One region of the Leucobacter albus genome, then DNA from elsewhere that is predicted to be linked to it. Evidence: riboswitches for the same ligand, from Rfam matches in the RefSeq annotation. Region 1 holds a riboswitch; the other holds the start of a gene.
What was found. Region 1 has a riboswitch for thiamine pyrophosphate ahead of ABD115_RS11930 (thiamine-binding protein). Riboswitches for the same ligand answer to the same signal wherever they lie in the genome.
Positions count from the first base shown of each region.

Region 2: another riboswitch for thiamine pyrophosphate. It lies ahead of thiM (hydroxyethylthiazole kinase); the one in region 1 lies ahead of ABD115_RS11930 (thiamine-binding protein).

Region 1 is NZ_BAAAKZ010000010.1:182,383-185,556, reverse strand. Features, by position in the region: gene ABD115_RS11935 (NADP-dependent oxidoreductase) at 124-1,134, opposite strand; TPP riboswitch at 1,327-1,434, shown strand; gene ABD115_RS11930 (thiamine-binding protein) at 1,446-1,724, shown strand; gene ABD115_RS11925 (ABC transporter permease) at 1,737-2,510, shown strand; gene ABD115_RS11920 (ABC transporter substrate-binding protein) at 2,513-3,174, shown strand, end outside.
Region 2 is NZ_BAAAKZ010000001.1:178,093-181,266, reverse strand. Features, by position in the region: gene thiE (thiamine phosphate synthase) at 1-603, opposite strand, end outside; gene thiM (hydroxyethylthiazole kinase) at 600-1,439, opposite strand; TPP riboswitch at 1,430-1,524, opposite strand; gene ABD115_RS00820 (hypothetical protein) at 1,670-2,635, shown strand; gene ABD115_RS00815 (hypothetical protein) at 2,842-3,174, opposite strand, start outside.

The sequences.
Region 1 (3,174 bases):
GCTCGGGGCGTCGCCGGAGCACACGTTATTCACCGGAGCACACGTAATCCCACGTTAATAACGTGTGCTTTGGTGGCTAACGTGTGCTCCCGTGAACTGGGTGGCAGCGCCGGGCTCGCTGGTCTAGATGCGCACGAGCATCTTGCCGGTGTTCGCACCCTGCATCATGGCGAGGAACGCGTCGATCGTATTGTCGATGCCGTCGACGATGGTCTCGTCGTAGGCGATCTTGCCGTCCATAAACCAGCCCGTCATGAGCTCCGTGAACGCCGGCGCCTTGTCCCAGTGCTCGCCAACAGTGAAGCCCTGCATGGTGAGGCTCTCGGTGATCATCTTCGACATGTTGCTCGGGCCGGCCTGGCGCTCGGTCGCGTTGTACGCCGCGATCGCGCCGCAGAGTGCGAGGCGGCCGCCGCGGTTCATCGAGGCGAGCGCTGCCTCGAGGTGGTCGCCGCCGACGTTGTCGAAGAACACATCGACCCCGGCTGGGGCGGCCTCAGCGAGCTGCGTGCGCACCAGGCCGTCTTTGTAGTTAAACGCTGCGTCGTAGCCGTACTTCTCGGTAAGGAGCGCCACCTTCTCGGCCGTCCCCGCTGAGCCAATCACTCGGCCTGCGCCGAGAAGCTTCGCGATCTGGCCGACGGCGGTGCCGACGGCACCAGCGGCCCCCGAGACGAAGACGGTGTCGCCCTCGCGCAGGCCGGCGATTGCAGTGAGCCCGACGTAGGCGGTGAGGCCCGTCATGCCAAGCATGTGGAGTCGGAGCGAGTTGGGCAGGCCCGTGACCTCGGGGGCGGCGCGAAACTTCGAGGCGTCTGCCTGAATGACGTCGGTCCAGCCATGCTGGTGCAGCACGACGGTGCCAACGGGCAGCTGCTCGGCTGCAGACGCGACGACGCGGCCGATCGCACCGCCGGCGATCACGCCGCCGATCTCGTAGGGTGCGACGTAGCTGCGGGCGTCGCTCATGCGGCCGCGCATGTACGGATCAACCGAGACGAACTCGTTGACGACGCGAACCTCGCCGGGGGCTGGGTCAGCGTACTCGACGGTGACCGTGGCGAAGTCTTCGTGCACTGGCCAGCCCTTCGGGCGGCGGGCGAGCTGGATCTGGGTGCTCATGTCGTGGCTCATGGTGCTCCTTCGGCAGGTGTGGGCGGGGGCATGGGGTGAAGCTTGGAGGGGCGCCTTAGCTGAGCGCGCCGATGGCCTCCACGATAGGGCAGAGTGCTGGGGCAAGCGATCAGGGGCCGCCGCGACACTCCGGTGCGAACGCACGGGCTTGACCGCGCCCGTGCGTTCGCGGCTATGCTGAGGGTTCCAGTACACATCCGCTGGGGGGGCCCGAACGGGCTGAGATTCGCCGAACGAGGCGAACCACTCCAGGAACCTGATCTCGGTAATGCGAGCGGAGGGAAGCGGTCACTATGTTGATCCATGTTCACGTGTCACCCACGCCAATGGGAGACGAAAACGGTCGATACAGCTGCGTCGAGGGCGCGATTCGCGTCATCGAGCAGAGCGGCCTCGAATACGAAGTCGGTGCGCTCGGCACCACAATCCAGGGGCCGGCAGATAGGCTCTGGCCGCTCATGCGCGAGCTGCACGATGCCACCCTCGAAGCCGGGGCCGACCGCGTCATGACGCACTTTCGCATTCTCGAAGCGAAAGACGACGTCGTGGAGGCGTCGATGGCAGACCTCGTCTCTCGCATCACTCACTAGCGCCCAGACGCCGTGAGAATTCTCACACGGCAGATTCTCCCGGCACTCCTCGCCGCCCTCGGTGCGGTGCTGCTGTGGGGGCTGCTCGTGCGCGTCACCGACGCGCCCAGTTACCTGCTGCCGTCGCCCGCGAGCGTCTGGGAGGCGGGGTGGAACGATCGCGCGCTGCTCGCAGCTCACCTCGCGGCGACGATGCGGATCGCGCTTGCCGGCCTCGCGCTCGGCGCAGTCTGCGGCATCGGCTTCGGCACGCTGCTCGGGCTCTCGGGCACGCTGCGGCGCGCTGCCGAGCCGCTGCTCATCGCAAGCCAGGCCATTCCGCCGGTCGTGTTCGCCCCGATTCTCATTGCGGCGATGGGGTTCGGTGCATTCCCGAAGATTCTCGTCGTCACGCTCGGCGCGTTCTTCCCGATCGCGATCAGCGCGAGCGCCGCAATGCGCGACGCAGACCGGTACCTCGTTGACCTGCTCGTGTCGATGGGGGCGTCGCCCGTCACGGTGCTGCGCCGGGTGAAGCTCCCGGGATCCACCCCTGCGATTGTCGCGGGCGCGAAGGTCGCGGCGAGCTACGTCGTGTTCAGCGCGATCATTGCCGAGTGGATGGGGTCATCCATCGGGCTCGGCGTCTACCTCCAACGCTCGCAAGCGAGCTACAAGATGGACCAGCTGTTTGCCGCGGTCGGCGTGATCGCCGTGCTCGGCGTGCTGCTGTTCTGGCTTACTTCACTCATCGGCGATCTCGTGCTCTCACAGACCCGATCCACACGCAACAGAAAGGGCGTCTGACAATGACCCCGAACAGCTCTCACCGACGCATCGCACTGAGCGCGGCGGCGCTCGCCGCCTCGCTCCTCATCGCCGGGTGCGCGGCCTCCGCCCCGAACCCCGACGCAGAGCAGGGCGCGGCCGCCGACGGCCTGCGGCCCGTCACCCTTATGCTCAACTGGACGCCGAACGCGCACCACGCCGGCATCTACTACGCGCACGAGCACGGCCTCTACGAGGCCGCCGGCCTCGACGTCGAGATTCTCGAGCCGGGCGACGGCATCGGGGCAGACGCCTCGGTTGCCCAGGGGCGCGCCGACTTCGGCATCTCGCAGGCGGAGTCGGTGTTGCCGGCGCGCGCGGCGGGCATGGATCTTGAGGCGGTCGCGACGCTCCTGCCCGTCAACGATTCGGTGCTCATGGGGCTCGCCGGCTCCGGCCTCACCGCAGACCCCGGGTCGCTCGCCGGCCTGACCTACGGCGGCTACGGCGGGGCGCTCGAAACCGAGATCATCTCTGCGCTCGCTGAGTGCGGTGGAGCCGATGCTGCCGCGGTCGAGTTTGTGGAGATCGGCAACGTCGACTACCTCTCCGGGCTCGCGCAGCAGCGCTTCGACGTCACCTGGGTGTTCGGCGGCTGGGATGCGCTCCGCGCGCAGGCGGAGCGCGACGACGTCTCCCTCAT
Region 2 (3,174 bases), on a different contig from region 1:
TGCCGCTGGGTCGGGCGCTGCGCACAGCGCTGAAACGATTGCGACGCCCGCCGCGCCTGCCGCGCGGAGCTGTGCGATATCGGCGAGTTGTACGCCGCCGATCGCGACGCACGGCAGCGCGGTTGCGGCCGCGAACTCGCGGAACCCTGAGACGCCAAGCGGGGCCGGGTGGTCTGGCTTCGTGGTGGTGGGGTGGATCACGCCGACCCCGAGATAGTCGACCGTTCCCGGTGCCAGACGCGCGACTGCCTCGCGGTGGGCCGCCGTGTTCGCGGTGAGGCCGACGATCGCGTCGGGGCCGAGCTCTGCGCGTGCGCGCGTCACGGCGTCATCGCCCTGCCCGAGGTGCACCCCGGCGACCGGGATGCCGCGCTCGCGCGCCGCCACCGCGACGTCGAGCCGGTCGTTGATGACGAGATCCGCGCGGCCGTCGATTGCGGCGGCGAGCGCCTCGAGCTCGGTGAGCTGCTCGGCCGGGGTGCTCAGCTTGTCGCGCAGCTGCACGATCGTCACGCCGCCGTCGACCGCCTGGCGCACAGTTTCGACGACGCCGCGCGCGCCGCACAGCGCCGCATCGGTGACGAGGTAGAGGTCGAGCTTCATGCGTCTGCCTCCGCAAACACTGCCTCCGCCCGCACCCGCTCGGGGGTGAGCAGCGACAGCTCGTCGAGCAGCCGCACGGCGAAGCTCCCTGGGCCCTTCGCACCCGCCGCGGCTGCCGAGGCCGCGAGCCCGTAGACGGCGTGGGCCGCTGCCACGGCGGCCGCCGGCTGCTCGTCGCCGCGCACCGCGAGGAAGGCCGCGGTCACCGCGCCCAGCGCGCAGCCACCGCCCGTCACGCGGGTGAGCAGGGCGTCGCCGCCGAGCACGCGAACCGTGCGGCCGGCGGCGTGCACGAGGTCTTCGGGGCCGGAGATTGCGACGACCGCACCGTGATGCGCCGAGAGGGCGGCCGCAGCTGGCAGCGCGGCCGCTGCCGCCTCAGACGCGTCGGTGCCGCGGCCACCGGTTCCGAGCCCGGCGAGCGCGAGCACCTCGGAGGCGTTGCCGCGCACCGCGGTCGGGCGCTCGCGCACAAGCTCGTTGGCGAGCGCCGTGCGAATCGGCAGCGCACCGATCGCGACCGGGTCGAGCACCCACGGGGTGCCGGCAGCGTTCGCCCCGGCGACGGCCTCGCGCATCGCGTCGCGCTGCTCGGGCGCCGGGGTTCCGAGGTTCACAAGCAGCCCGTCTGCCGCGGCGGCGAACAACCCGGCCTCTCCCGTGATGTCGACCATCGCGGGAGCTGCGCCCAGGGCGAGGAGCGCGTTCGCGGTGAAGCCCTGCACCACACCGTTCGTGATGCAGTGCACGAGCGGGCCGCGGGCCCGCAGGCTAGCGAGCAGTGCTGCGGTCACCTCCGCCAGCTCGGCTGCGGGCGCGGAAAATGGTGCGTGCATAGGGACATCCCTTCGCTCGTACTAACGAGAGCAGGTTCGACGGGTCTGATCTCAGCCGCTGGTTGCGGCACCCCGTGTCGTTGGCAGCCAGCCTAGCGCACGCCCCGTACGGGCTGGCAAGCCGGCCTACCGGCCTGCCGGCCTGCCGGCCGCGCGGGCGGGTTCCCTGCCCCGTTTCCCCACAGCGAACGCATGCCCCCGCTTCCAGCCTCGCTGGTTAGCATGTCGCTATGAATCAGCCCCGCTATGCGCCCCGGCCCGAAGAGCCGATCATCGTTGTCGATGCCGCGCCGCAGGCCCCCTCGGGCTCTGGCTACCACCAGCAGCACCCGGCGGTGGCGAAGGCGCTCGACGGCGTGCTCACGGTGCAGCGGCCGATCGTGCTCGCCCACCTCAGGCGCATTCGTTCCCGCCACCCCGGCGCGACCCCGCAGCAGCTCACCGAGATGCTCGAGCGCCACTACCTCGCCACCGTGATGGCTGGCGGCGCGGGCGTCGGCGCAGCAGCAGCGATCCCAGCGGTGGGCACGGCTGCAGCACTCGCGCTCGCCGGCGCCGAGACCCTGGGGTTCATCGAGGCAACCGCGCTGTTCGCGCACGCTGTCGCCGAGGTGCACGGCATCGTGCTCACTGACCGCGACCGCACGCACGCCCTCATCCTCGCGCTCATGCTTGGCGATGAGGGCGCGACCCTGCTGCGTCAGGTAACCGGCCAGGTCGCAGGTGGCATGGCGCGCAACGCATTCTGGAGCGAGATCGTGACGACCGCGATGCCAAAGAACCTCGTCGGGCCCGCGGTCGACCAGCTGCGGTCGATGTTTCTGAAGAAGCTCGCGAAAACCGGCACGGCCTCCGTGATCGGCAAGGCTATCCCCTACGGTGTCGGGGCGGTCATCGGCGGCACGGGCAACCGGCTGCTTGGTAAAAAGGTCGTGCGGTCGGCCCGCCAGGCGTTCGGCCCTGCGCCCTTCGCCTACCCCGAGGTGCTCGCGCAGGTGCCACCCCGGCAGCCGCGCGCCGTGAGACAGGCCGAGCGCAAACAGCTCGCAGCGGGCAAGAAACAGGCGAGCCTCGAACGCAAGCAACTCGCGCTCGAAGCGAAGCAGCAGCGCAAGCAGCTCGCGCTCGAATCCGACAAGCACCGCAAGCAGCGCGAACGCTTCGGCACCGACCCCGAGTCGGTCGACCTGCCGTAGCGTCGGCGATGCACCGCGCGCTGGGCGGCCGCACCACTGCATGACCACCGCAGTAGCCTGCGCGAGCTGTGCCGCCGTGCGGGGGCGGCCGTGCGGGTGGCGCAGGTGGCGCAGGTGGCGCTAACGGCGCTGCACCGGGCTTGCGAGCTGCTGGCTCCCGACCTACCGGCAGCGGGCTGCGCGCCTGCTGCTGCGCGCTCGGGCAGCTACGACAGCAGCGACTGCACCACCGCGACCGCAGCTGGCCCGTCGAGCGCCGGGTAGTCACCCCACTGTGCCCCGCCGACCTGCGCCTCAACACCGGGAACCCACACCGTCGTCGCCGTCGACCCGGCGACCGCGGTGCCGAGCGTGAGCGAGAACGCGACGCCTCCGTGCCCTGCGACCCAGTCGCTCTCGATGACGCTGCCGCCATCGGCCTCGGCGACCATGCTCGGGTCGGGTGCTTCGGCGTCGGCCTCGACGGGCTCAAGCAGCACGGAGACGGAGCGAATATCCGCGAGGTCCGTTCCCTCCTCCGGGCTCTCCCACTGGCAGGT